Regions from separate parts of the Serratia sp. 121840015-1 genome, predicted to be linked through region 1. Evidence: riboswitches for the same ligand, from Rfam matches in the RefSeq annotation. Region 1 holds a riboswitch; the other holds the start of a gene.
What was found. A riboswitch is a leader RNA that binds a small molecule or an ion and turns the genes downstream of it on or off. The one in region 1 is predicted to bind fluoride.
Positions count from the first base shown of each region.

Region 2: it holds a riboswitch for fluoride, as region 1 does, so the genes downstream of both, ACUXAC_RS07290 (DHHA2 domain-containing protein) here and crcB (fluoride efflux transporter CrcB) in region 1, are expected to answer to the same signal.

Region 1 is NZ_JBSEYF010000003.1:314,765-329,464, forward strand. It holds gene ACUXAC_RS17735 (M20 peptidase aminoacylase family protein) at 1-692, opposite strand, end outside; gene cspE (transcription antiterminator/RNA stability regulator CspE) at 1,039-1,248, shown strand; gene ACUXAC_RS17745 (multidrug effflux MFS transporter) at 1,306-2,496, opposite strand; gene ACUXAC_RS17750 (TetR/AcrR family transcriptional regulator) at 2,503-3,099, opposite strand; gene crcB (fluoride efflux transporter CrcB) at 3,390-3,773, opposite strand; fluoride riboswitch at 3,853-3,915, opposite strand; gene ACUXAC_RS17760 (GNAT family N-acetyltransferase) at 3,998-4,426, shown strand; gene ACUXAC_RS17765 (diguanylate cyclase) at 4,428-5,495, opposite strand; gene tatA (Sec-independent protein translocase subunit TatA) at 5,714-5,929, shown strand; gene lipA (lipoyl synthase) at 6,024-6,989, opposite strand; gene lipB (lipoyl(octanoyl) transferase LipB) at 6,982-7,650, opposite strand; gene ybeD (DUF493 family protein YbeD) at 7,785-8,051, opposite strand; gene dacA (D-alanyl-D-alanine carboxypeptidase DacA) at 8,156-9,367, opposite strand; gene rlpA (endolytic peptidoglycan transglycosylase RlpA) at 9,548-10,627, opposite strand; gene mrdB (peptidoglycan glycosyltransferase MrdB) at 10,638-11,750, opposite strand; gene mrdA (peptidoglycan DD-transpeptidase MrdA) at 11,759-13,654, opposite strand; gene rlmH (23S rRNA (pseudouridine(1915)-N(3))-methyltransferase RlmH) at 13,693-14,163, opposite strand; gene rsfS (ribosome silencing factor) at 14,167-14,484, opposite strand; gene nadD (nicotinate-nucleotide adenylyltransferase) at 14,679-14,700, opposite strand, start outside.
Region 2 is NZ_JBSEYF010000001.1:1,511,965-1,526,664, reverse strand. It holds gene ACUXAC_RS07310 (NADH:flavin oxidoreductase/NADH oxidase family protein) at 1-3, opposite strand, end outside; gene ACUXAC_RS07305 (MerR family transcriptional regulator) at 76-498, shown strand; gene eno (phosphopyruvate hydratase) at 485-1,768, opposite strand; gene ACUXAC_RS07295 (adenine nucleotide alpha hydrolase family protein) at 1,785-2,213, opposite strand; gene ACUXAC_RS07290 (DHHA2 domain-containing protein) at 2,217-3,182, opposite strand; fluoride riboswitch at 3,223-3,298, opposite strand; gene ACUXAC_RS07285 (diguanylate cyclase domain-containing protein) at 3,480-5,360, shown strand; gene ACUXAC_RS07280 (AraC family transcriptional regulator) at 5,431-6,279, shown strand; gene ACUXAC_RS07275 (DUF2000 domain-containing protein) at 6,332-6,739, shown strand; gene ACUXAC_RS07270 (hypothetical protein) at 6,979-7,662, shown strand; gene ACUXAC_RS07265 (LysR substrate-binding domain-containing protein) at 7,682-8,551, opposite strand; gene ACUXAC_RS07260 (MFS transporter) at 8,733-9,905, shown strand; gene ACUXAC_RS07255 (NAD(P)/FAD-dependent oxidoreductase) at 9,923-10,966, shown strand; gene ACUXAC_RS07250 (cupin domain-containing protein) at 11,204-11,521, shown strand; gene ACUXAC_RS07245 (AraC family transcriptional regulator) at 11,888-12,679, shown strand; gene ACUXAC_RS07240 (phospholipase D family protein) at 12,766-14,301, shown strand; gene ACUXAC_RS07235 (energy transducer TonB) at 14,362-14,700, opposite strand, start outside.

The sequences.
Region 1 (14,700 bases):
ATGCGCGTTACGCTCACCACCAGCGATTCCAGCGAGCTGAAGCTGCGGCTGGGCAGCGTCTGGAGCGCGCCGACGATCTGGCTGGCGGTGACGATGGTGTCGACGCCCTGTTCCGGTTTGGCGGCGTGCGCGCCCTTGCCGGTGATGAGGATCTGGAAGCGATCGACGTTGGCGTAGAACGGCCCGGCGCGGGTGGCGAAGGTGCCGGTGGGCAGCTCCGGCGCATTATGCAGGCCAAACACCGCGGCGACGTTATCCAGCGCGCCAGCGTCGATCAGGTGTCGGGCGCCGTTGAAGGTCTCTTCTGCCGGCTGGAAGAAGAGGCGTACCGTGCCGGGCAGGTCGGCCTCACGCGCTTTCAACAGGTGTGCGGCGCCGAGCATCACCGAGGTATGAAAGTCGTGGCCGCAGGCGTGCATCACGCCGCGGTTTTGCGAGCTGAAGGGCACGTCGGCGATTTCGTCGATCGGGAGGGCGTCAATGTCGCCGCGCAGCGCGATGATCGGCCCCTTGCCGCTGCCGATCTCCGCCACGACGCCGGTTTTCAGCGCCAGCGGCAGCAGGCGAATGCCCGCTTCTTGCAGCCAGCGCGTCAGCCGGGCGGTGGTGGCGAATTCGTGATTGGAAAGCTCCGGGTTTTGGTGCAGCTCACGCCGATAGGCGATGATTTTGTCTGCCAACTGGCTGGTCATAGGCTTGGCTCACAGTGGGAAATAAACCCTAACCCTAGTGCAGCGGCCGCCGAAGCAAAAAGACCATCTGGTTATATTTCATAGCGATTGCGTCTGCGCGGGAGCGTCAACGCTGGGGGAAGCGGGCGAGTTTGGGCGTTCGCTCGTTGTTCGCCGGCGCGTGGAGAGGATTGACCTGGCACGGTAACTTATCGCAACCGGTGCAATCAATTTACACCGGACAACACGGATTTTTTCACTCTTTATCGGATTTCTGTGATCGCGGTGGTGGACAAAATCCTGCCTGCTTGCTGTACTGTAATAGACACAGGTTTTGTGTCTTTCATTCACGTTAAAGGTAAGTTTGATGTCTAAGATTAAAGGTAGCGTTAAGTGGTTTAATGAATCCAAAGGCTTCGGTTTCATTACTCCGGAAGATGGTAGCAAGGACGTTTTCGTTCACTTCTCTGCCATCGTTAGCAACGGTTTCAAAACGCTTGCTGAAGGCCAGCGTGTAGAATTTGAAATCACGAACGGTGCCAAAGGCCCATCTGCCGCTAACGTTACTGCTATCTAAGCTGCGTAGCTGAATTTCTTAAAACCCGCTCATTGAGCGGGTTTTTTATTGGGCGCGTTATGCCTCGCTGCGGCGGCCTAACAGGCTGAACAGCAGGATGGCGACGGCGTAGCAGCCGACGATGGTCAGCGCCATCGACAGGCTGGACGTGCCGCCCAGCCCGGTGAGCGGCACGGCGCAGGCACCGAGCGCGAACATGCACACGCCGATTAAGGCCGACGCGCTGCCCGCTTTGTCACCCTGGCTTTGCATGGCCAACGAAGAGGCGGTTGGGCCGACGATGCCGATCACCGCCACCGAAAAGAACAGCGGCACCAGCAACAACACCAGCGGCGCATGCAGCGCGGCGGCCAACAGCAGCAACAGCGATGCGACGGCCGCCAGCGTTAACCCACTCCTCAACACCCGGCGCTCCCCCCAACGCGAACTGAGGCGGCTGGCCAGCTGCGCCGCAATGATTAGCCCGACGCCGTTAATGGCGAAACACAGGCTGAACATCTGCGGGCTGAGGCCGTAGATCTGCTGCAGGACGAAAGGCGAGGCGCCGATATAGGCGAACATGCCGGCCATCACGAAGCCCTGCGTCAGACACAGGCCCATGAAATAGCGTTGGGTCAACAGACTGCCCAGCGACATCAGCATCGCCAGAATGCCGCCCTGGCTGCGGCGCTCGGCCGGCAGGGACTCGCGCAGCTTCAGCGCCGACAGGCTGAACAGCAGCACGGCGATGGCCGCCAGCACGCCGAAGATGCCGCGCCAGTTCATCACCTGCAGCATAACGCCGCCCAGCACCGGCGCGACGATCGGCGCCAGACCGTTGACCAGCATCAGCAGGGCGAAGAAGCGGGTCAGCTCATGACCGGCATACAGATCGCGGGCAATGGCGCGGGAAATCACCGCGCCACCGGCGCCGGCGATGCCCTGCAGCAGGCGGGCGATCAGCAACTGGTCGATGGTGGGCGCCAGCGCGCACCACAGCGAAGCGCCCAGCAGCAGGATCAGCGACAGCAACAGCGGGCGCATGCGGCCCAGTTTGTCGCTGTAAGGACCGAAAATCAGCTGGCCGACGCCCAGGCCGAGCAGCCCGGCGGTCAGGCTGAGCTGCGCGGCGGCGGTAGAGGTATTCAGTTCGCCCGCCATTTCCGGCAGGGCGGGCAGATAGAGATCGGTGCACAGCGGCCCTAGCGCGGCCAACAGGCCAAGCACGACGGCGTACACCAGACGTTGTCTGGCTAAGTGTTTGGTCATGGGAGATTAGAGTTTCCTGAACAGGTGAGAAATGGCCTGCTGATACAGATCGCGCAGCAGGGACGCATCGGCTTTTTGCGTGGTAAGGATGCGGTAACCGGTGCCTTCGCTCATGACGGCGATAAACTCCACCCGCGCGGCGATCTCTTCCGCGCTGAAATGGGGATACAGCCGCTGCAGGTTGTGGCACACGTGGCGAAACAGCCGCGCTTCCGCATCGCTGAGCATTTTGGCCACCACCGGGTTGCGCGTGGCCTCGGCGGTCACTTCAAGCATCAGCATGTGATCGGTTTCGCTCTCGCCCGGCTGCTGAAACAGCGTGCGCGCCGCCAGCGTGCCGGCGATCAGGTTGATGTGATCGCCAAGGTTTTCCAGCCGCTGCATCTTGCTGGCGATGATGCGGTTGACGATTTCCTCGATAATCGCGTCTTTGTTGGCGAAATAGCGATAGATTTGCCCGACGCTGAGCTGCGAGCCCTGGGCGATTTCCGCCATGCTGGCGGCGTGGAAGCCGTGGCGGCGGAAGCTGGTTTTCGCCGCTTCGACGATCTGATCGCGGCGGGCCTGCACCTTGGCCTGTTTACTGTCGTTGGGGGGGAGCATTTGCCCGATCCTTTGCTACACGTGAGCCGGGTTCACATTTTTGGGTGTGAACGTTCATTCTCAATTGTAGTGCAATCGGCCGGAAAGGCGCAAGATGAACGCGTGCGGTGGGGAAAAGGCGCTTAAGCGAACAGGTAGGATTTGATAAAGGCGGCGACGATCAGCACGCACAGCGCAACGGCAATCGTTTCGGCGGCGGTTTTCGGCAGGCTAAACATAGCGGTTTCTCATCCAGTCAGGAGTTACTGGATGAGATTATGCGCATGCAAGATTAAGGAAACATTAAGGGCTTAGCGCCCGTTGACCCACATCACCAGCATGAAAGCCAGCAGCGTCATCGCCAGCGAGCCGGCCAGGTTGAGCAGCATGTTGGCCAGCGCCCAGCCGAAGCGGCCATCCTGCATCAGGTACACCACCTCCAGCGAAAAGGTGGAGAAGGTGGTTAGGCCGCCGCAGAACCCGGTGGTGATCAGTAATTTCCAGGTGGGGTCCAGATGCGTCATGCGGGTAAAAATCGCCATCGCCAGGCCGATGATAAAACCGCCGATCAGATTGACCATCAGCGTACCGAGCGGAATGTGGGCGTTCAGCGGATTCATTTTCATGCTTACCGCCCAGCGCAAAACGCTGCCGACGCCGCCGCCGATAAATACGGCCAGTAAAGAGCTCAACATGGGGCAACTACCTTTCAATCAGAGAAATTCACGGGACTCGGAAAGAGACAGGCGTAACGCTACGCGCCTCTCTCCGAGAGGTTACGTAGACATCATCAGCCTGTGAAGGCGGTTAGGGAGGAATGTCATCTCCAGCGTGCCGCACGGCCTTTTTTGCCGTACCCGGTGGATGTTACACCTAACGCTGCCTATTTTGTAGTATCGACAATCTGCGAGGTCACCCCATGGAAATCAGAACGGCGCGCCTGAGCGATCGCCAGGCTATCGCCGAATTAATGACGGCGTTGGATTATCCCGGCACCGAGGCGTTTCTGCCGCAGCGAATGCGCCAGCTGCTGGCGCATCCGGACGAGGCGCTGCTGGTGGCCGTGGAGGGCGAGCGGGTGCTGGGCGTGCTGTCGCTGCATTTTCTGCCGCAGCTGGCGTTGGCCGGCGACATTGGCCGCATCAGCTATTTTTGCGTCGACGACCGAGCGCGCGGCGCAGGCGTAGGGCGGCGGCTGTTGGCGGAGGGCGAGGCGCTGGCGCGCCGTCGCGGCTGCGATCGGCTTGAAGTCCATTGCCACAGCCGCCGCGAGCGGGCGCATGCGTTTTACCGGCGTGAAGGCTTTGTCGAAGCGCCGAAGTATTTTGCCAAGTTATTAAACCAGTAAGTTATTCGCCCGTCGGCACCGCCGTTTCCAGCCGGTTGCGGCCATTTTGCTTCGCCCGGTAAAGCGCGCCGTCGGCCGCTTTCAGCCAGTCCAGATAACCGCCCAGCGCGGGGTGGTAGTTGGCGATGCCGGCGCTGATCTGCAGCCGCAGCTGTGGCGCCTCTTTGAAGATAACGGCGTCCAGCCGCTGCTGGATGCGCTGCAGGACGGTTTCCGCCTGTTCGGCGCTGGTGTTCGGCAGCACCGCGCCAAACTCGTCGCCGCCGTAGCGCCCGACGATATCCACGTTGCGCAAGCCAATCAGCAGCTCTTCCGCCAGCGCCGCCAGGGCCTCATCCCCCAGCGCATGGCCGAAAGTATCGTTGATGGTTTTGAAACGATCGATATCCATCAGGATCAGCGTGGCGTTGTCCTGGTAGCGGCGGCAACTGTCGAACTGACGATGCAGCAGATGCTCCCAATGGCGGCGGTTGTACAAGCCGGTCAGCCCATCGCGGGTGCTGATGCGTTGCAGCTCCTGTTTTTTTTCCGCCAGCCGTTTGGCGGTGCGGTAGGTCACCAGGCCGAGCAGCGTCGGGTAAAGGTAGATCATCGGCAGGCACAGATAGATTTGCAGCGGCGTGCTGTGCGGGTGGAACGGGAAACCGAGCAGCGCGCCGGTCAGCGCCGCCGCGGCCAATTGAATCGCCAACCCTTTGACAAACAGTGCCTTACCGGCCGAAGCGATGTTGTTCATGCTCATCATCGACAGGATGACGATCGCCGGCAGCGCGTTGAACGCCATCATCGCCGCCCAGAAACCGCCGAAGGCGGAGTCGATCAGCAGGTTGCGGATCTCGGCTTTGAACGGATCTTTGGCGCGGCAGGCCAGGCGGTAGGCGAGATGCGGCCAGAGAAAACCGTGAAAGGCCAGTAACAGCCAGACCGCCGTGGGCGGAGCCAAGGGATAGAGTGCGGCGCAAACGCAGATAAAGCCGAGCCCCAGACCGGCGACGCGGGGCAGATAGGTGCGTTTGGCGAAGCTGAGGCCGGATTTTCGGGCATCGAAAATGGGTGGGGCAATATACATCCGGCATCTCCCTGATAAGTATCACGGCAGCGTATCATGCGGGTGATAAACTAAGAATAGTCTGGGATTCACGCCGTGAGGCGGCGTGGCATTCCTGCGACGGATCTCACTCTGTTACATGTTGCGGTTGTGCGAGCGGGGGGAAAGTCGCTAAATATTCGCAGGCAAGGTCAGTTTTTCTCGCTGTTCACGCAGCGCTCTATGATAAGAAGGTGAGTATGGAAGGTATCAGCATTACCAAACTTCTGGTGATTGCGGTGTTGGTGATTTTACTGTTCGGCACCAGCAAACTGCGTACGCTCGGCGCCGATCTCGGCGCGGCGCTGAAAGGCTTTAAAAAAGCCGTGGGCGACGACAGCACGCCGCCGGCCGCCGGCAACAACACCGCCGAGAGCCAGTCCGCTCAGCAGAGCGTCGAAAAGAAAGACGTTTAATTCCGTCTGACGGCGCGCAATAAAAAAACGGATGCCTTGCGGACATCCGTTTTTTGGCGTTTCCGCCGTCTTTAGCGTAACAAACTATTACGCGTTATTTCACTTCCATCCCTTTGGCCTGCAGATCGGCGTGATAAGACGAACGCACGAACGGGCCGCAGGCGGCGTGGGTGAAGCCCATCGCCATCGCTTCTTCTTTCATCTCGTCGAACTCGGCCGGGCTGACGTAGCGCTGCACCGGCAGGTGGTGGCGGCTTGGCTGCAGGTATTGGCCCAGCGTCAGCATGGTCACGCCGTGGCGGCGCAGATCGCGCATCACTTCGACGATTTCCGCGTTGGTTTCGCCCAGGCCGACCATCAGGCCGGATTTGGTCGGGATATCCGGGTGCGCTTCTTTAAAGCGCTCCAGCAGCTTCAGCGACCACTCGTAGTTGGCGCCCGGGCGCACCTGGCGATAAACGCGCGGCACGTTTTCCAGGTTGTGGTTGAACACGTCCGGCGGCGTGGCGGTGAGGATTTCCAGCGCGCGGTCCATACGGCCGCGGAAGTCCGGCACCAGCGTTTCAATTTTGATGTTCGGGCTCTTGGCGCGGATGGCCGAGATGCAGTCGGCAAAGTGCTGAGCACCGCCGTCGCGCAGATCGTCGCGGTCAACCGAGGTGATCACCACGTAGCGCAGCGCCATGTCGGCGATGGTTTGCGCCAGCTTTTCCGGTTCGTTGGCGTCCGGCGCGATCGGGCGGCCGTGGGCCACGTCGCAGAACGGGCAGCGACGGGTGCAGATGGCGCCGAGGATCATAAAGGTAGCGGTACCGTGGTTGAAACACTCGGACAGGTTAGGGCACGAGGCTTCCTCACAGACGGAGTGCAGGCCGTTTTTACGCATGGCGGCTTTGATGCCCTGAATGCGCGTTGAGTCGGCAGGCAGTTTGATCTTCATCCACTCGGGTTTACGCAACAGCTCCTGCCGTTCGGTGACCACCGTTTTGACCGGGATCAGCGCCATTTTGTCAGCATCGCGGTATTTGACGCCGCGTTCCATCTGAATTGGTTTACTCATAATCGTGCAGGTTCCAGTTACGAAGCTCGACCGTCTGGTAGCCGAGTAAATGAACAAATTCCTGTACCAGGATTGGGTGTATGTCTTCAATGCCAACGCCGGGCGCCAGCGCGCTGACCTGCGTCATTTGCATGCCGGCGTAACCGCAAGGGTTGATGCGTTGGAAGGGGCTGAGATCCATCGCCACATTCAGGGCAAGGCCGTGGAATGAGCTGCCTTTGCGGATCCGCAAACCCAACGAACAGATTTTCTGCTCCCCCACGTACACGCCGGGCGCATCCGGACGGGCGCGCGATTCGAGGCGGAAGTGGGCGAGGGTGTTGATAACCGTATCTTCTATCGCCGTAACCAATTGGCGTACGCCGACCTTGTTGCGTTTCAGATCGACCATCACGTACATCACCTGCTGGCCCGGCCCGTGGTAGGTCACCTGGCCGCCGCGATCGCTCTGGACCACCGGGATATCGCCGGGCATCAGCACGTGTTCGGCTTTGCCGGCCTGGCCCTGGGTGAAGACCGGGTGATGCTGCACCAGCCACAGTTCGTCCGGCGTAGTCTCGGTACGACTGTCGGTGAAGTTATGCATGGCTTGGGATACAGGCGCGTAGGGCTGCAACCCCAGCTGACGCAAAATGATCTTGTCTGGTTGCAAAAGAGTCATCGTCAGGTTACAGAAGTGGTAAAGCCATTATACCGGGCGCTCCGGCCTGCGACCAGCCTTTCGCTGACCAAAAATGCGCAACCCGGGAAGACGCTGCGCCATCCCGGGTTGATAAGCAGGGGTTTATGCTGGAATTACAGCACCATGCGAACAATTTCAATGTTGCCCAACTCTTCGTACAGGGTTTCGACCTGCTCAATGTGAGTGGCGTTAATGGTGATGGAAACGGAGTGGTAGTTGCCTTTGCTGCTTGGCTTAACCTGCGGGTTGTAATCGCCCGGTGCATGGCGCTGCACCACTTCAACTACCTGGTCAACCAGCTCAGGCTGCGCCAGGCCCATCACCTTGTAGGTAAACGAGCAAGGGAATTCGAGCAGTTCGTTCAGTTTAGTTTTTTGCATGTGCGTGCGCTCCAGAGTGCTAGCTAATCTATAAATTATAACTCCCGCCGGGGCGGGAGTTAATGTTATTCAGTATATGGGGGCAATTTCGCCCGATTCAACCGTTAACCGAACCAGTGGTGGAACATCAGTTTGATGTAGTCCACGATGCGGCTGAAGAAACCGCCTTCTTTCACTTCGTTCATCACCACCAGCGGACGCTGGTCGATGGTTTTGCCGTCCAGCTGGAAGTTGATGCTGCCGACCACCTGGTTTTTCGCCAGCGGCGCGTGAATTTCAGGGGTGTTCAGCACGTAGCTGGCCTTCAGATCTTTCATGCGGCCGCGCGGGATGGTCAGGTAGACGTCTTTGTCCACGCCCAGCTCAACGCGGTCGGCATCGCCGAACCAGACCGGCTCGGAGGCGAACTCTTTACCGACCTTCAGCGGCGCCACGGTTTCGAAGAAGCGGAAGCCCCAGGTCAGCAGTTTCTTGCTCTCGGCTTCGCGGCCTTTGTAAGTGCGGCCGCCCATCACGGCGGAGATCAGACGCATCTGGCCTTCGGTCGCCGAAGCCACCAGGTTGTAACCCGCCGCATCGGTGTGGCCGGTTTTGATGCCGTCGACGTTCAGGCTGTTATCCCACAGCAGACCGTTGCGGTTCATCTGGCGGATGTTGTTGAAGGTGAACTCTTTTTCTTTGTAAATCGCGTACTCTTCCGGCACGTCGCGGATCAGCGCCTGGCCGATCAGCGCCATGTCGCGCGCCGAGCTGTACTGGCCCTGGGCATCCAGGCCGTGTACCGTCTGGAAGTGGGTGTTCTGCAGGCCCAGCTTGCTGACGTAGGTGTTCATCAGGTTAACGAACGCGTCCTGGCTGCCGGCGACGTAGTCGGCCATCGCCACGCAGGCGTCGTTACCGGATTGCAGGTTGATGCCGCGGGTCAGTTTGGAGACCGGCACGCGATCGCCCGGCTTCAGGAACATCAGCGAGGAGCCTTTGAACACCGGGTTGCCGGTCGCCCAAGCGTCCTGACCGACGGTCACCAGATCGTCCTGGCCGATTTTGCCCGCTTTCAGCGCCTGGCCGATGACGTAGCTGGTCATCATTTTGGTCAGACTGGCTGGATCGCGACGCGCGTCGGCGTTCATCTCGGCCAGCACCTTGCCGGAGTTGTAATCAATCAGGATGTACGCTTCCGCATCGATCTGCGGGACACCTGGGATCATGGTTTTGATGTTAACGTCATCGGCATGTGCAACGGAGGCTGCGCTCATTGCGATAACGGTGCCGAGTGCGATGCTTTTGATTAAGCGAAAAGAAGTTACTTGTTTCATGATCGGGACTACAACATCCGTGAAAGTAAAGTTAAAAAACGAGCCACACTATAGCAGATGCGATCCCGGCAGGCATTACCCATTCATCTGACTAATTGCGGTTAGAGAACTTTTAGCTGCAAGAAAATGTTTCAGCTAAATAACCGCTTATCAGCCGCGAATGCCCGCCGGGCTTAACGCTTAGGGTGCAGCAGTAACGAAAGACTGTTGTTGCGCTTCGCTGGCCAGGCGTTGCTGCAGCTGGGCCGCCTGCTGACGGCTGCTGAACGGGCCGAGCTGGACGCGATAAACGTTGCCGTTAGCCGCCACTTTGCCCGGCACGCCAAACTGCTGGCTCAGGCTTTGCTGCCAGCTCTGGGCGCGCTCGGCGCTGCTCAGCGCACCGACCTGCACCACGTAGCCGCCGGAGGAAGACGCGGCAGCCATGCCGGCAGCCGCGGCGCCGGCAGCGACCGGTGCGGCCACGGCTTCAGGTTCTGATCCTTCCAGCACGCCGGCCGGTACAGCGCTTGGCGCGCCGAGGAAACCGCTGCGGCCGCCGGTTGCGTTGCCGCCGGCGGCTGGCGCGTTGTTGTCGTCGGTGCGCAGGGTGCTGTTATCGATCGGGCGCACCGCCGCGCCGCTGGCGACCGGCACGTCCTGTTGGATCGGGGTGCCCATGCCGCTGGAGCCGAGATCCGGGCGTGCCGGCAGGGCGTAGCTCTGTTTCGCCACGATGGTGCCGATGGTGCCCGGGCCGCTCAGCGTGCCGTCCGGCGCCACGTTGATGAAATCGACTTTGACCTTGGTGTTGTTGGACAGGTTGAGGCGATCGGCGGCGGCTTTCGACAGATCGATGATGCGGCCCTTGGTGTAAGGCCCGCGATCGTTGACGCGCACCACCAACTGACGGCCGTTGGCCAGGTTGGTGACACGTACATAGCTAGGGATCGGCAAGGTCGGGTGCGCCGCGGTCAGGCCGTTCGGATCGAACTGCTCGCCCAGCGCGGTGGTGTTGCCGTTGGCTTCTTCGCCATACCAGGCCGCCAGGCCGGTCTGCGAGAAGTTCTGCGGATCTTTTACGATGCGGTAAGTATCGCCATTAACCTTATAATCCTGCATGTTATTAGGGTTATAGGGTTCATATTGAGGCTCGACGCCACCGATTTCCACCACCGGGCCGTTGTACGGCTGCTGTGGCGCCTGCTGTTCCGTGGTCGGGGCGGTACAGGCGGAGAGCAACACCGCCGCGACGCCGATCCAAAGCCATTCCTTACGCATTACTCACCTCTTATAAACTTTTAGACAGCATTTTCCGATGCGTGTGGATCGACATGATGATGCCGAAACCGGCCATCAACACTATCAGCGCCGAACCCCCGTAACTGACCAGAGGCAAAGGTACGCCAACTACCGGCAAAATGCCACTGACCATACCGATGTTAACAAAGACATAAACGAACAAAATCAGCATCAAGCCGCCGACCATCACGCGGCCGAAGGTGGTTTGCGCCTTGGCGGCGATCATCAGCCCGCGAATGATCACCAGCAGGTAAAGCGCCAGCAGCACCAACACCCCGATCAGCCCCAGCTCTTCGGCCAACACGGCGAAGATAAAGTCGGTATGGCGTTCCGGCAGGAACTCCAGCTGCGACTGGGTGCCGTGCAGCCAGCCCTTGCCGGACAGGCCGCCGGAGCCGATGGCAATCTTCGACTGAATGATGTGGTAGCCGGCGCCGAGCGGGTCGCTTTCCGGATCGAGCAGCATCATCACGCGGTCGCGTTGATAACCGTGCATCAGGAAGAACCACAGCACCGGGATAAAGGCCGCCAGCGCGACGGCGGCGACGGCGATCAGTTTCCAGCTCATGCCCGACAGGAACAGCACGAACAGGCCGGAGGCGGCGATCAGGATCGAGGTGCCCAGATCTGGCTGCGCGGCCACCAGCAGCGTCGGCAGGAAGATCAGCACCAGGGCGATGGCGGTGTTTTTCAGCGAAGGCGGGCAGACGTCGCGGTTCATAAAGCGCGCTACCATCAGCGGCACGGCGATCTTGGCGATTTCCGACGGCTGGAAGCGCACCACGCCGAGATCCAGCCAGCGCTGCGCGCCTTTACTGATCTGCCCGAAGGCGTCCACCAGGATCAGCAAAATCACGCAGAAGATATACAGATAGGGCGCCCAGCTTTCGTATACGCGCGGCGGGATTTGCGCCATGACGGCCATCACGATCAGCCCCATGACGATCTGCCCGATCTTGCGCTCCATCATGCCGATGTCCTGGCCGCTGGCGCTCCACATCACGAAGGCGCTGTAGACCAGCAGGGCCAGGATCAGCAGCAGGAACGTCGGGTCGATGTGGATTTTGGTCCAGATCGAGCCTTTTTGTTGGCTTTCAGTCATGTTCTACCTTAGTCACCTTCTACGCCAGGCGGCAGTGGGGCCTCGCTTGGCAATTGCGTATTGTTGTCGCCCAGCAGAATATGGTCGAGGATCTGGCGGGTGATGGTGCCCACCGCCGGACCGGCGCCGCCGTTTTCCAGAATGATGGCGACCGACACCGTCGGATTGTTGAACGGCGCGAAGGCGGTCATCAGCTTGTGATCGCGCAGGTGCTCCGCCAGTTTATGGGCGTTGTAAGTTTCGTAGCCGAATACCTGTGCGGTACCCGATTTCGCCGCGGCTTTGTAAGGGGCGTCCGCAAAGTATTTGCGCGCCGTCCCGTTCGGACGGTTGGCCACCCCGTACATGCCGTCTTTGGCGATTTCCCAGAAGCCGGAGTGAATATCGCCGATCTGCGTGTCTTCTTCCTGTTTGAACGGCACCAGCGCGCCGTTGACGCGGGTGCTCTGCAGCAGGTGCGGCGTTTTGACGGTGCCGTCGTTGATCAGGGTGTTCAGCGCCTTAGCCATCTGGATCGGCGTGGCGGTCCAGTAACCCTGGCCGATGCCCACCGGAATGGTGTCGCCCTGATACCACGGCTTTTTATAGCGCTTCAGCTTCCATTCGCGCGTCGGCATCAGCCCGGAGCGCTCTTCGGACAGATCGATGCCGGTGTACTGGCCGTAACCGAATTTGGTCAGCCAGGTCGACAGCCGATCGATCCCCATGTCATAGGCGACCTGATAGAAATAGGTATCTGCGGACTCTTCCAGCGCCTTGGTGACGTTCAGCCGGCCGTGGCCCCATTTTTTCCAGTCGCGGAAGCGTTTTTCCGAGCCGGGCAGCTGCCACCAGCCGGGATCGAACACCACGGTGTTTTTGGTGATCACCCCGGCGCTGAGCGCCGACACCGCGATGTAAGGCTTCACCGTCGACGCGGGCGGGTAAACCCCCTGCGTGGCGCGGTTGATCAGTGGGCGATTCGGATCGTTCAGCAGCCCCTGATAGTCCTTGCTGGAAATGCCGTCCACGAACAGGTTCGGATCGTAACTCGGGTTGGACACCATCGCCAGAATGGCGCCGGTGCGCGGATCGCTCACCACCACCGCGGCGCGGCTGCCTACCAGCAGCTGCTCGATATAGCGCTGCAGGTTGAGATCGAGCGTCAGGTAGACGTCCTGACCGGCGGAAGGCGGCTGCTCGTGCAATTGGCGGATCACCCGGCCGCGGTTGTTGACCTCGACCTCTTCGTAGCCGGTTTTGCCGTGCAGCGTGTCTTCGTAATAGCGTTCGATGCCCAGCTTGCCAATGTCGTGGGTCGCGGCGTAGTTGGCCAGCTTGCCGTCTTTGTCCAGGCGTTCGACGTCGCGGTCGTTGATCTTCGACACGTAGCCGGTGACGTGGGTGAGGGCGGAGCCGTAAGGGTAGTAGCGGCGCTGGTAGCCTTTCACTTCCACGCCGGGGAAGCGGAACTGATTAACCGCAAAGCGGGCGACCTGCACTTCGGTCAGCGCGGTTTTCACCGGAATGGAGACGAAACGGCGCGAACGCTTGCGCTCTTTTTCGAAATTGGTGATGTCGTCGTCGGTCAGGTCGACCACCGTGCGCAGCGCCTGCAGCGTGGCTTTGAGATCGTCAACCTTCTCCGGCATCAGCTCCAGCTGATAAATGGTGCGGTTGAGTGCCAGCGGGGTGCCGTTGCGATCGTAGATAATGCCGCGGCTGGGCGCGATAGGCACCAGCTTGATGCGGTTTTCGTTGGAGCGGGTGCGGTAATCCTCGACGCGGACCACTTGCAGATTATACAGGTTGGCGATCAGGATGCCGGACAGCACCAGGATGACCAAGAACGCCACCAGGGCGCGGCGTACAAACAGGGCGGATTCAGCCGTATAGTCGCGAAAAGGGTTACGTTCTATTTTCATCCCGCTGCTTTATTTCACTCTGTCACGGTCACCACCGGCTATTCCCGGTGGTAAGGATGATTTGTAGTAATACTCCAGGCGCGGTAGAGGCTTTCGGCCACCAGGACGCGCACCAAAGGATGCGGCAATGTCAACGGAGAAAGTGACCAGCTCTGCTCGGCAGCGGCTTTGCAGGCGGGCGCCAACCCTTCCGGGCCGCCGATCAGCAAGCTGACGTTACGGCCATCCTGCTTCCAGCGCTCAAGCTGCTGCGCCAGCTGCGGCGTTTCCCACGGCGTGCCTGGGATATCCAGCGTAACGATGCGGTTGCCTTTGCCCACCGCCGCCAGCATCTGTTCGCCTTCTTTGTCCAGAATGCGCTTGATGTCGGCGTTTTTGCCGCGTTTGCCCGCCGGGATCTCGGTCAGCTCAAACGGCATATCTTTGGGAAAGCGGTGCAGGTAATCCATAAAGCCGGTTTGCACCCAGTCTGGCATTTTGGTGCCGACCGCCACCAATTGCAGTTTCACCGCTTAGCTCCAGAGTTTTTCCAGCTCGTACAGGCGACGGCTCTCTTCCTGCATCACGTGCACGATCACTTCGCCCAGATCGACCACGATCCAGTCGGAGGCTTCTTGGCCTTTCATGCCGTACAGCTCCATGCCTGCAGCACGGGATTCCTGCACCACGTGGCTGGCGATCGACATCACGTGGCGAGTCGAGGTGCCGGTGCAGATGATCATGCAATCGGTGATGCTGGATTTGCCCTGGACGTCCAGAGCGATAATGTCTTGGCCTTTCAGGTCATCGATTTTATCGATGACGAAATCTTGGAGCGCTTTACCTTGCAAAGGTTCCCCCTCGGGTGTGTTCTGTTCAGTCGGCTGCGGCGGGCAAAATGCGCGCGCCGCGGCGTAACCGGATAATGGTTTCGGCAGGCTGCCGCTGAAAGCCAGCTAACTGGTGACTGCCCGGCCAGCTAAGGTTTCCGGGGTTTTCAGCGGATACCTGAAAAATAGCGGCGCAGTATATCACGCACCTTTCGCTAGCGATATAAACCCTGCAAC
Region 2 (14,700 bases), on a different contig from region 1:
CATCGGTTTTGCGCTCCTGTCGTAAGGGGAATGGCGCTATACTAGGTTTAAAGTTAACTTTAAGGTCAATAGGGCATGAAGATCGGAGAATTGGCGCAGCGCGCCGGCGTGGCCGCCTCGGCGATACGCTACTACGAGCAGTTGGGGTTGCTGCCGAAACCGGTGCGCGGCGTCAACGGCTATCGGGTCTACAGCGATAGCGCGCTGGAGCGATTGCACCTGATCCAAATCGGCCAAAATCTGGGGTTTTCGCTGCAGGCGATCCAACGCGTGCTGGCGCTGCAGGGCAGCGCTTATGAGGATGGGTTGATACGCGGCGTCGATGAACGGCTGGCGGAGATCGAGCTGATGATGGCCACGCTGAATGAACAACGAGAAACCTTGTTGACGACCCGGCTGACCTTATTGGAGTCCGGTGTCGCCGGGCTGTGCCAAGCCAAGGGCGAAAAACAGGCCGACGCATCGCCGGCCCGGCCGGCAAAGCTTAGCGGCGTTTAAAGGCGGAACGACCGGCATACACCGCCGCGTCGCCCAACTGGTCTTCGATGCGCATCAGCTGATTGTATTTTTCGATTCGCTCGCCGCGGCTCGGCGCGCCGGTTTTCAGATGGCCGGCTCGCATCGCGACCGTCATGTCGGCGATAAAGCTGTCGACGGTTTCACCGCTGCGGTGCGAGATAAAGGTGCCCCAGCCGTTCGCCTGGCAGAGCTGTACGGCGGCGAAGGTTTCGCTTAGCGTGCCGATCTGGTTCAGCTTGATCAGCGCCGCATTGGCCAACCGTTCATCAATCCCGCGCTGGATGTATTTCACGTTGGTGACGAACAGATCGTCGCCGACCAGCTCCACCTGGTCGCCCAGGGCGTCGCTCAGAATACGCCAGCCGGCCCAGTCGTCCTCGGCCAAGCCGTCTTCAATCAGCACGATGGGGAAATCCTGCACCAGCCGTTGGTAATAGGCCGTCATCTGGGCTGCGTCCAACTCGAGATTCTCGCTGCGCAGGCGGTACTTGCCGTCGGTGTAGAATTCGCTCGAGGCCGGATCCATGCAGATCGCGATATCTTCTCCCGGCCGGTAGCCGGCTTTCTCTATCGCCTGCACGATCAGCTCGAGCGGCTGGCGGTTTGAGGCGACCGCCGGCGCGAAACCGCCTTCGTCACCGACGCCGACCGACAGGCCTTTTTCCAACAGGATTTGGCGCAGCGTCTGATAAACTTCACTGCCCCAGCGCACGGCCTCGCGCAGCGACGGCGCGCCCAGGGGAGCTATCATAAACTCCTGAAAGTCCGCCCCTTGCCACCGGGCGTGCACGCCGCCGTTGATGATATTCATGCAGGGCACCGGCAGCAGGTTGGCGCCGATGCCGCCCAGATAACGATACAGCGGCAGCTGCGACAATTGCGCCGCGAGGCGGGCGGCGGCCAGAGAAACGCCGAGCAGGGCGTTGGCCCCCAATCGGCTCTTGTTCTCGCTGCCGTCCAGCGCGATCAGCCGGCGGTCTATCTCCTCTTGTTGGCGCACATCCACTCCGCGCAGCGCCTCGTTGATCGCCGTTTTGACGCTGTGCACCGCCTCCAGTACGCCTTTGCCGCCGAAACGGTGCGGATCGCCGTCGCGGTGCTCCACCGCCTCGCGCGACCCGGTGCTGGCTCCCGAAGGCACCGAAGCCCGGGCCACGACGCCCGCCGCGCTCATTTCGACTTCGACGGTCGGGTTGCCGCGCGAATCCAGGATCTCTCTGGCGGTTACGCTTTCAATCTCATAGCTCATGGGTAGTCACCTCGTTCTAGGGAGTGGGAACGTGCTTTATCAGCACATCGATGGATAAATGGTTGATGAATTCGAAGCCGAAGGAGGCATAGACGCCAAACGGACGGTTCTGATGGCCGAGCAACAAAAGATCGACGCCTTCACGGGCAATCAGGGCTTCGACGTCTTTGAAGCGATGGATGCTGACCATTGCGCGCACCTCCAGGGGGATTGAGCAGTCGTCCACCAGGCGGCTGAGCATGGCTTTGGCGGCGATCACCTCGCTGGACTGGCGATCTTTGGTTTGCGCATCGCTGAGGTAGTCCAGCTCGGCATAGTCGGCGCTGATGTGCGCCACGGTAATGCGCGTATTCATCTGCTGATTGAGGCGTTCGGCATGGCGCAACAGCAGCCGGCCGTCGCGTTCATCCTGTACCAGCAGTAAAGCGTGTTGGTAGATCGGCATGTCTTATCTCCCTGCGTGAGCAATCTGTAGGGTTAACCACGGTAAAACCTCTTTTTTTCGGCTCGTCATACCGGGCAGCGACACCTGCTGAATGGCGAGTACCCGGTTCGACGAAAAATACAGGGTGGAACGGCGGTGGGTGATATCGGTAACCAACAGCGCGGTCATCTCCAGCCCGGCTTCCTGCTTCGCCTGCTCGAGCGCCTGTTGCAGCGCGGGCAACAGCGGATCGATGTCGCTCATGGCCCGCACTTCTATCTGCGACAGCAGCAGCGAAACGGTATGGATGCGGTAATTCTTGGCGTCGCGCTGCAGCAACTGCGGGGCGGATTGCCCGGAGAGATCGGTTTTGGCGGCCAGCAGCCCGGCGATGAAGGCGTCATAGTCGACGTGAGAGATTGCGCGCAACCGGGTGACCGCCAGCCGATCCTGTTCCGTGGTGGTCGGCGCACTGAGCGCGACGGTGTCGCTCAAGATGGCGCCCAGCAGCAGCGTGGCCTGCGCGGCGTTAAGTGGCATTGGCTTTTCTGTCGTCAGGATTTGCAGGATCACGGTGGCGCAACAGCCGACGGCGCGCACCCAGACATCGGGCGGGTTGCGGGTGACTAACGTGCCCAGCCGGTGATGGTCGATAACGCCGACCACGTCGCTGTCGGGCAATGAGGCCGGGCCTTGTTCGATATCGGTAAAGTCGACCAGCCAGACTTTGCGGTCACGGAGATCGTCTGTCAGCAGCGCAGGCGCCTGTATGCCGGCGGCAGCCAGTATGTAGCGGGTTTCCGGCGTGAGGTCGCCTAGGCGGAAAGCGACGGCCGGTTTGCCGAGGTGATTGAGCCAGTCCGCAACCACCAGCGCGCTGCAGATGCTGTCGCTGTCGGGATTTTTATGGCCGAAAACGCACAGGGGCATTTCCCGCGCGACGGCATCGGACTGGAGTGGAAAAGAGGTAAAACCTGAGATTTCATTCATAGCGACTCCTGACATACCTGCCTAAAAAATAAAGCGAAGTTGTATATCAGGCGTCATCATCCGGTTCGAGTGAACGCGGCGGTTGGGAAAGGTGGAACACCATCACCTTGTGAACGACTGTAGCGCAGCGCGGGGGGAAACGCAACGCCCGGCAAAGTTGGCGAGAATACATAATCGGATTGATACTGTGAGTGAGTCTATGATGGACAAGGATATTATTTGCCGCTAACCGACGGATAGGCTGAACGGACTCACGCCGGCTATGCCGGGTCCGTGGGTGACACAATGGGAGACAACATGCTCGAACCCTGCTTCCCCGAAAACGAAGCCGAACGCCTGTCGGTATTGAACTCACTGAACGTGCTGGATTCGAACTCGGTGGAAAAACTGGATCGCATCACGCGGTTGGCGGCGAAATACTTCGGCGTGACCATTGCGCTGGTGTCGCTGATCGACCGGGATCGCCAATGGTTTCTATCGCGCTACGGTCTGGATGCCCGAGAAACGCCGCGCAATATCTCGTTTTGCGGCCATGCCATCTTGCAACGCGAAGCGCTGGTGGTGCCCGATACCGCCAAGGATCCGCGCTTTTTCGATAATCCGCTGGTGATCGGCGGGCCGAGGATCGGTTTTTACGTCGGGCAGCCGCTGCTGTCGCTCGATGGCTTGCCGCTAGGCACGCTGTGCATTATCGACAGCCACCCGCAGCCGTTTTCTCCTGCTCAACTGGCCGATCTGCACGATTTCGCCGCCGTGGTGGAGGAATATCTGCAGAGCATTGAACGCCTCGTCTATACCGAAAACCTGAAATCCGACCTGCAGCGTACGGAGGCGCTGTTCGAACAAACCTTCTCCCAGGCGGCGGTAGGTATGGCGCTGGTCTCGCTGCAAGGATATTGGCTGCGGGTGAATCCGCGCATCTGCGAAATGCTTCAGTATTCCGAGCGTGAGCTGATGGATCGCACCTTCCAGGACATCACCTATCCGCTCGATCTCAACACCGATCTGGAAAAGCTGCAGCAGCTGCTGAAAAATGAAATCAGTACCTATTCGATGGAAAAACGCTATTTCCGCGCCGACGGCTCGATCGTTTGGGTACAGCTGACGGTGGCGCTCAATCGTTTGCCGAACGGCAAGCCGGACCATTTCATCTCGGTTATCGTCGATATCAGCGAGCGCAAAGCGGCGGAGGCCGATCTGTTCGCTCTGCAACACGAGCTGGAACAACGCGTCGAAATCCGCACGCAGGAGCTGAACGTGGTGGTTAAAAAGCTCAACGAAGAGATTGAGACCCGGGTGCTCGCAGAATATCAGCTCAGTGCGGAGAAGGAGCGTCTGCGCGCCATTACTGACAATATGCCGGCCTTAATCAGCCAGATCGACGGTAATGAACGCTACCTGTTCGCTAACAGCGCCTACAAAACCTGGTTCGGTCTGGAGGAGTCTAGCCTCAGGGGGATGACGGTGCGCGATTTCATGGGGGAAAGCGTTTATCGAATAGCAAAACCGATGATCGAGCGGGCCCTCGCGGGCGAAATGGTGAGTTTTGAGAATGAGCTGCAGACCCGGCAAGGGCTGCTGATGATCCACACCACGCTGGTGCCGTGCGAAGCGCAGGGCTTCTACATTCTCGCCATGGACATCACCGAACTGAAGCGGCTGCAGCAGCGGCTGGAATATGACGCAACCCACGACATGTTGACCGGATTGACCAATCGCCGCGCGTTTCTACGCCGGTTGTCGGGCACGCTGCAGGCCTGTTGCCATCAGCGGCAGATGGCGCTGCTGTTTATCGATCTCGACGGGTTCAAAACCCTTAACGACAGCTATGGCCATGACTTCGGCGACGCGATCCTGAAGACGTTCGCCACATTGCTCAGCACCTGCGCCGGCGAGCGCCACAGCGTCTCGCGTCTGGCCGGTGACGAGTTCACGGTGATCCTGTGGCCGTTGACGGATCCGCGGCGCGAAGTCAGCGAGTTTTGCGAAAACGTGTTGGCGCATCTGGCCAAAATTACGCAGATCGGGCCGCAGAAGGTACGGCTTTCCGCCAGCATCGGCGCGGCCATTTCCCCACGCGGCGATGTGACGGAGGAGATGCTGCTGACCCGCGCCGACGGCGCGATGTATCAGGCGAAATCGGCCGGAAAGGGCACTTATGCCATCTGCGAGCTGTGAGCGTGCAACGGTGGCGGTCTCAGGGTAAGCTGTTTTTCTTTTCCTATGAGCAGAACTCCGGATTTATTGCATGGCGTCAAATCATCAACATAAAGATTGGCTTGAACTGCGACGCGATGAGGAAACCGGTATTGAGAGCGTCAATGCCCACTTTCAGGGGCATGCCTACGATCCTCACGATCATGATGAAATGCTGGTGGGTGTCACGCAGCAGGGTTTACAGCGTTTCAACTGCCACCGCTCATTGCATACCAGCCGGCCGGGACGCGCCATGCTGATCGAACCGGGGGCGGTGCATGATGGCCATGCGCCGCAGGCCGAGGGATTTACCTATGCGATGCTCTATTTGCCCCAGCATTGGGTATCCGCCGCTATGCACCGCCGTGGAATGGGGGACGCCTCCGTGCTGGAAGGTGCCTTCCACAGCACGTTGACCGACGATCCTATGCTGGCGGCCGCGATACAGCAGGCCTTTTTCTCGTTGCATCATAGAGAGGGGCGACTGGCGCGCGATCAAAGCCTGGACCATCTGCTGACGCTATTGTCACGGCACATCCGTGCCAGGCCGGATTCCCAACACGACGACGCTTTGGTTGAGATGAACCGCTTACGGGACTATCTGCATGCACATATGGCGGATAACCCCAGTCTGGATGACCTGGCGCTTCAGTGTGGTCTGGACCGTTTCCGCCTGACTCGCCAATTCACTCGGGCTTTTGGCCAGTCGCCGCATGCGTATTTGGTTCGGTTGAGGCTGCGGGCCGCACGCTTGTTGTTGGCGCAGGGGCAAGAACCGGCGCAGGTCGCCATGCAGGTGGGCTTTGCCGATCAGAGCCATTTGGGTCGCTGGTTCCAGCGTGCCTACCGTTTATCACCGGCGGCCTATCAACGCCAGTGCACAAACGTTCTATACCGCTGATTTGCCATTTCCGATGATGTGCTTTTAACAGCACTACGGAGTAGAGCGAAAGATGTTTGATACCAAGATAGCGTTTATCGTACGCGACGATCTGCAGACCTGGCAGCGGCTGAACGTGGTGGCCTTTCTGGCGACGGGCATCGCCGCCGCCGCCCCGGAAATCATCGGCGAGTGTTACGTGGATGCGCAGGGCAGACGCTACGGCGGTATTTCCGGGCAGCCGATGCTGATTTTCGCCGCAGATTTGCCGGGCCTGCAAAATGTGCATCGCAAAGGGTTGGAGCGGGAATTGACGTTGATCCCCTATGTGCACGCCATGTTCTCGACCGGGCACGATGAAGCCAATCGGCAGGTTTTTCTCGCTGAAGACGCGGACAATCTGGATTTGGTCGGTCTGGCGCTGCGCGGACCGAAAAAAGCGGTGGATAAGGCGATAAAAGGCCTGGCGCTTCACGGCTGAGAATACCGTGAGCGCGATGTTTTTTTTGCCTCGAAATAAGCGTTAAGGAGTTTGAAGCTGAGTTAAATAATCAACGGCATGATTATTTAACTCATATTAAATGCCTTATTTATCCTTCAGTGTGAATAAAACGAAAGCAGCTATACTGCAGGAGACTTCTCCAACGTTTCTTTTTGGCTCGCAAGCCGTTCAGCCTGATACGCAATCTATCAAATCACTTCAATATCAAGGGGGTTTTTATGAAAACCGTCCTGCAGCATATTTTGGTCAATAAAGCACGTTACGCCCAGCTTCCGCTGTTTGAGTTCCTGCGTGATGAAAATCGCACGCCTCAGGAGCGGCTGGCGTTTCTGCCCCATATCGCGTTTTTTATTATGGCTTTCGCCGATGTGAATAAGCTGATGCTGCGCAATGAAACGCCGGCGGCCGATATTTACCAACGGAAAGTCAATGCGCATACCCATGAAGATGATCACCATTGGCCGTGGTATCTCGAGGATTTGGACAAACTCGGTTACAACCGCTGCGTCGACACGGTGGCGCATCTGGAAACGCTGTGGAGCGACAGCACTCAGGCGAATCGGTTATTGACCTATCGGCTGTGCGCGCGGGTAAGCGGTCTCGGTGGTCTGGAGCGGATCGTGGTGATCGAGGCCATCGAAGCTACCGGTAACGTGCTGTTTGGGCTGACGGCGCCGCTGGCCACGCGCATTCATCAGGCGACCGGCGTCGAACTGCGCTACTGCGGCGAGTTTCATCTGGCGCTGGAGAGCGGGCATGCCCAGCTGCAGGATCATGCGGAACTGGCGGCGATCCCATTGACGGATGGCATCAGGCGACGTTGCATCGCTCATGTCGACCACGTTTTTGCCTGGTTTACCGAGTGGACGCACGAAACGCTCGCGCATGTCCGGGAGGGCTGACGCGTTCCCGAACCGGCGCTTACGCCTGAAACGCCTGCAGCCAGGCGGCGAATTTTCTCACGACCTCATCGTCCCGATCGCGCAGCAGCAGGGAATAAACGCCGGTTCGGATAGTCAACGCCGGGAAAGGCGACACCAGTCGACCGGACGACAGATGCTTGGCGCAGAACAGGTAAGGCACGACGGCCAGCCCCAGGCCGTCCTCGGCCGCCTGAATGGCGGCGAAGGTATGGTCGAGCGTGAGCGGCGCCGGCGAGGCGTCCAACGCCGTCGGGTAGGTATTCAGCCAGCTGTGCCATAAATCCTCACGGGCGCGGATACGGATGGCGGTATGCCCGGCCAGCGTGCCGGGCGCACTGACCGGCATGGCGCGCAAGTAGCTCTGGCTGCAGACCAAAAGGCTCTCTTCCTGCAGAAAAGGGATCGCTTTCAGCCCGGAGAAGTGCGCAGGATCGCGCCGGATCGCCAGATCAAACGGCGTATTGCGATCGACGGCCCCTGTGCTGGTGGTGATATCAATCGCGACCTCCGGATGAATCTCATTGAACGCCGCCAGCTTCGGCATCAGCCAGTGCATGGTGAACGTCGGCAGGCTGTGCACCACCAACCGCTGCCGGCCGGCGCTCGCTTTCAGTGCACTTTCCGCGGCATACAGTTCGCTTATCACCCGGGACGCGGTGCGGGAAAAATTCTCGCCGGCCTGCGTCAGCCGCACGGACTTGTGTCCGCGATAAAACAGTGTGATCCCCAGCTGTTCTTCCAGGCTGCGAATGTGGCGGCTGACCGCGCCGGTGGTGAGAAACAGCTCATCCGCAGCGGCGCTGAAGCTGCCAAGGCGGGCGGCGGCTTCGAAAGCGGACAGGTGCGGCAGGGAGTGAATTTTTTTCATTGGTTGAGTCTAGCTCAACCAAATGAGCGAGGAAAGATCGTTTGTCAGCCGTTGATTTTTCTCACTATTATCACGCATCTTTCCCGGTTTGCCGAGTGTGTCATGCAGCGATTTTCCCCGTCTGTCGTTCGTGTTAGTCGAATTATCCTCACCCTTCGATGGGCAGGGAGACGGCGCTGAGATGCGAGCTTTCTTTCTGCTTTGCGTGAGCCGGGCCGGCCTCTGCCTGGGCACCATGATGTTCGCCGGTGCACTGCCGACCATCAGAAGCGAGTGGCAGCTCGACGCCGCCTCCGCCGGTACGGTGCAGACGGTGTTCAGCCTGACCAACGCCTTGGCGCTGCTGGTGGCCTCCTGGTGGTGTGATTCACTGGGGGCGCGCCGGGTTTACCTGCTGTTTTCCTGGCTGGGCGCCGCTGCGCTGATGCTGTTCGCCGTGTTTGCCCATTCTTATGCCGGCGCGCTGGTGTTGATGGCCTTCGTCGGCCTGACGCAGGGCGGCGCCTATACGCCGGCGCTGCTGCTGGCGATGGGGATGAACGGCCCGGCCCGGCGCGGTTACGCCATTGGCATGATGCTAGCGGCCAGTTCGTTGGGGTATTTTCTGTCGGTTTTCATCGCCGGTTGGAGCGCCATGCGTTGGGACGCCGGCGTGGCGTTTTTCCTGTGTGCCGCCGGCGCGTTGCTGGGGGCGCTGGCGGGTTCGTTGGCCCTGGTCGGTTATCGGGAACCGCAGCCGCGTACGCTGGGGAGGCAGACGAAACGTGAAAGCTATGCTATCACCTATGCGACCCTGCTGTTGCTGGTCGGGTATATCGCCCACAGCTGGGAACTGCTCGGTAACTGGGCATGGGCGCCCAGCCTGGTCAGCGAGGCGTTGAGCGGTTTCTCTCTGGATCCGCTCAGCGCCGGATTGATCGTCGCGGCGGTGATCCACCTGGCCGGCATGGTTGCCACGCTGATTGTCGGCACCGTTTCCGACTATTTTAACCGTGCATCGGTGCTGATGTTTATGGGCGCCGCCGGCGCGTTGGGATCGCTGCTGATGGGGTGGTCGGCGAACTGGGGGCCGGGCTGGACGCTGCTGGCCGTCAGCATCGGCAGTTTCTTCATCCTCGGCGACTCCGGCGTGCTGTCGGCCGCGATGGCGGACAACGTGCCGCCGCAACAGCTCGGTAGCGTGATGGGCTGGCGATCGCTGCTGGGGTTCGGCATCGGTTCGTTCGCCCCTTTATCCTTTGGCGTCGTGATGGATACCACCCAGAGCTGGGGCACGTCTTATGCCGTATTGGCCTGCGGCGGTGGAGTAGCCTGTTTGGCGGCCTGCCTGCTTTGGCGGCAGCACTTGAAATGAGGTACGGACATCATTAAATGAATGGAACATCATCACGCATGGTTATCGTGGGCGCCGGGATTGTCGGGGCATCGGTCGCCTATCATCTCGCGCGCCAGGGGCAGCACGTTGTCGTCGTTGAGCAGGCGCATCCCTCGGCGGGGGCCACAGGCAGCTCGTTTGGCTGGATCAGCGAAGGCGTGCCTGAGGGCGCTCCCGACGCGTTTCTGCGGCGCGAGATCGTCGCTGACTGGATGCGCCTGGCGCAGGAGATCCCGGATCTCTGGGTGAATTGGTCCGGCGCGCTCAGCTATGGCCAGGCGCCGGCGACGCAAAACCCCGACAATCGGCTTTTGCCCTCCGCCGAGGTGAACGCGCTGGAACCGGGGCTCAGGCAGCCCGATAGCCAAGCCTATTTTGCGGCGCGTGACGGCGCCGTCGATCCGCAAGAAGTGACACAGCGGTTGCTCGAGTGCGTTAGCGCGTGGGGCGGGGAGTTGCTCCTGGGGCGAACCGTCACCGGATTTTTGCGTGAAGAGGGGCAGATAATCGGCATCGTTACCGAGGAAGGCGCGATTGCCGCCGATCGGGTGGTGCTCGCCTGCGGCACGGGAATCTCCGCGCTGCTGGATGGCAGCGGGTTCTCGCTGCCGATCGAGGCGTCGCCGGCGATTCTGTTACGCTATCGTGCGGCGGCGCTGGCAGTGAACACGCTGATTGCGGGCGATGACGTTGAAGTGCGCCATACGCAAAACGGCGATCTGCTGGCGGCGGAGGATTACCCGCCGGAGGGGGACGTTAAACGGGTGGAAAACGACGCGCAATCGGCGATTAAAAACCGCCTGCCGGATACGGCACCCTTGCAACTGCAGGCGTGTTCGGTGGGGATGCGGCCCCGGCCGCGCGACGGTTATCCCATCATCGGGCCACTGGGCGCTACCCGGCTCTATGTGGCGGTGATGCACCCGGCAGTGATGTGCGCGCCAACGCTTGGCCGGCTGGTCAGCGACGAGCTGCTGTATGGCGTCAATCCTGCCATTCCGCACGCTTATCGCCCCGAGCGATTTGACGACGGGAAATGAATATACGCTCAACCTGGCAGCGGTTTTTTGCGCCGTCGGCGAGGCTCTTATATATTTAGTAGCATGCCTGAGGCAGGTTGGGCATGAAACGGCGGTCGGTCGGGCCGCTGCAAGTACGACAGTTAAATCCGTTCGCCAAGAGGCTGCGAGCCTGTGCTTTCGGTAGGGACAGCCGCCAATCGTTTTTATGGCGACCGAAGGCGGAGCAGCTACTCACAGGTCACGAGGACACTTACCATGCATAAGAGAACACTGGCGTCACTGCATTACGAAAACATGCCTTACGATGGGGTGCGTTTTCATATTTTGAAACGGGAGACGCCTGGCCATACGGCGTTGCTGAAGTTGGATGCGGGCAGCCGACAACCGGCGCGTTTTCATCCGGGGTGGGTGAAACTGATGGTGCTGAGCGGTGAACTGAAGGTTGACGATCAGACGTTGCAACCCCATGAGATGTTAATCATCCCTGCCAATACTGCCTATACGGTACAGGCCATTACTGAAGTGATTTGTCTGGCGATTTCCGAGCTGGACGGCGCCGAGTTGGCCCGTTGAGGTGATAACACGAATGGCACGAATGGATAGAGGAGAGCCTAGGCGCTCTCCCTATCCCTGCAGCATTAAGCCGCCCCCCAGGCTGAGCTACCTGCTGATTGATGCGTCTACCTCCTGATTTAAGCCACCGCGCTTTCCCTTTCCATCACTTTCGGCCACGTCGCCCCCGCAACGAGCCGCCATCGCGCAGCGCATGCGCAACGTCATCGCCTTGGTTTTACGCAGAACGATGAAATTTTGGTGTAAATAGTGAGTTTCTTCGCATAAGGCCCCTGGTGTGGCTTGCGAGAACGTCACTATATGGAGGATCATGCGGCGCCTCTATCAAATAAAAGACATTCGCGTTATCAAAAGGGACAAACGACCATGGGATTCGAAGTCGACAACGCCGAAACCAAACGCATCGACCTCAGCAGCCACGAAAACTCCTCGTTCGAGGTGACAGGGCTGGTGAAACACTATCCGGCGGGCTTTGTCATTCCTTACCACTCGCATAAACGCAGCCATTTGCTCTATTCGCAGCAGGGCGTTATGGCGGTCGAGGCGAGCAGCGGGCGCTGGATCGTGCCGCCCACCACCGCAGTCTGGCTGCGGCCGGGGGTAGAACATCAGCTGGTCATGCAGAGCAACATTTGCGTTTACGGGATTTTGGTTGATGAAGTCACCGCCGCGCGTTTGCCGCTGCGCGACGGCGTATTGCAGGTCTCACCGCTGCTGCGAGAACTGATCGCTCAGCTGGCGACGCTGGCGCCCGAAGGGGCGGAGACCAAACGCAATATGCTGCTCAGAGCGTTGTTCCTTGAGGAGCTGAGCCTGCAGCCGCAGCTGGCGCTGCATTTGCCTTGGCCGGCAGAGGCGAGAATGGCCGAGATTTGCCGGCTGTTGGTCATCACGCCGGCCGACGATCGCGGCATTGAGGCCTGGGCCGATTCACTGTCGATCAGCGCGAAAACCTTCCAGCGTCATTTCACTCAACAAACCGGCATCACCTTCGGCCAGTGGAAACAGCGCCTGCGGCTGCTGTCGTCCATTCCGCTGCTGTTGGCCGGCAACTCGATCATCCATGCCGCCTTCGAAAGCGGTTACGAGAGCCACAGCGCCTATTCGGTGGCGTTCAAAAAACTGTTTGGCGTTTCGCCTTCGCGCTTTACGCTATAGCCTTATGGCATAGCGCGCTTCTCCTATAGATTGAAGCAACCTAATGACGTATAAAGCAAAGCAGTCAACCTCCGAGGCCGCTTCCCGTGATAAAAATTGTCGTGTATCTGATTCTCGCCGTGACGATCGCCATTATTGCGGCAAGAGTCCTCTTTCGTTTGCCGGATATTTCCCAGCGTCTGCCGCAGGCGGCGTTGCCGGCGGATCCTGCCGCCCAGTTATCGGCGCGGGCCGCCGAACTGATGGCGGCGAATCCTGGCCTGAGCGGCGTGGTGCCGCTGGCCAGCGGGCACGATGCGTTCGCCAGCCGCCTGGCGTTGGCGCGGATGGCGGAAAGGTCGATCGACGCCCAGTACTACATCTGGCATAACGACACCTCCGGGCAGATCCTGCTGAAAACCCTGTATGACGCCGCCCAACGCGGCGTGCGCGTGCGGCTGCTGCTGGACGATAACGGCGTCGCCATGGACGAGACCCTGGCGGCGCTGAACGCCCAGGAAAACGTCGAGATCCGCCTGTTCAACCCATCAACCGTGCGCACGCCGAAGTTGGCCGGCTACGCCTTTGACTTTATGCGTATGAATCGGCGCATGCATAACAAGTCTTACATCGTCGACGGCGCCGTGGCGATCATCGGCGGCCGCAACATTGGCGACGAGTATTTCCAGGTCGGCGACGAAAACTATTTCCTCGATCTCGACGTGCTGAGCGTCGGCAGCGTAGTGGCAGAAACGGCCGAGGTGTTCGATCGCTACTGGAACAGCGCGTCGGTGTTCGGCGTTGAGCAAATTATCCGGGGCAAAGGTAATCTTTCTGCCTTCCTGACGCAGGCCACCGCGACCGAAAGCAGCGAACGGGCCCGCAAATTGGCGGTGCAGCTGGAAACCAGCGCGGTGCGCTTTCGCGATGGCGCCGTCCAGCCGGAATTCACCCAGGTAGAGCTGGTGGCCGACGATCCGGCGAAAGGGCTGGGCAAGGCGTCGCGCGATCGGTTGATGGTGACGCAGCTCGGCAAGATCATCGGCGGCGTCGGCCGGCAGCTGGATCTGGTTTCCGCCTATTTCGTGCCTGGGCGGGAAGGGGCGAGCTTCTTTGAATCGCTTGCCAAACAGGGGAAGTCCATACGCGTGCTGACCAACGCGATGAACACCACCGACGTGCTGGTGGTGCATGCCGGCTACGCCAAATACCGGCGTGAGCTGCTGCAGGCGGGCGTCGAACTGTTCGAGCTGAAGCTGCGCGCCGGTCAACCGACCGGGCGCAAGGAACTCAAGCCGCTGGGGCTGTCCGGCGCGGCGCTGCACGCGAAAACCTTCGCCATCGATGATAAGCGGGTGTTTATCGGTTCGTTCAATTTCGATCCGCGCTCGGCGCACCTGAACTGCGAAATGGGCTTCTTGATCGACAGCCCGACGCTGGCGGCCGACACTCGCCAACTGTTTGATGGCCCGCTCGAGTACGCCGCCTACCGCCCGGTATTGACGCCCGAGGGCAAAATGGTGTGGAAAGAAGCCTTCGAAGACGGCCACACCGAGGTGCATCAGCAAGAGCCCGGCGCCGGCTGGGTAAAACGCATTATTCTCACCGTGGCCGGTTGGCTGCCTATCGAGTGGATGCTGTAACGCCGGAGAATGCCGCCGCCACCCGTTGAGTCAATCGCTGCAAGGGAACCTCTCCTGGGCTTATCGGTTGGCGTCCGCATCGCCAGAGAGTTTAAAAGTAAACAACGCCGTTTCATGAATGCGGCCCGGTATCCAGCAGCTGCGTGCAATGGCGCTTTTGGTGTCGCGATAGAACTCTGGAGTGCCCGTCAGCACGATATTTCTGGCTTTACCCTTATCATCAACATCAAACGTTGCGCTCACTTCGCCTTCGCGTTTTTCTGCCTTCGCAGAGGCGGAATAGTGCGGCCGCTCATAAAAAACTTGTCCGTCGCATCCCAGGTTAGGCGGTTGCTTTGCCGTTGGAACATCGCTGCCTGCACGCCAGGCATAAACGCAATCATTCACCGCACTGGCTTT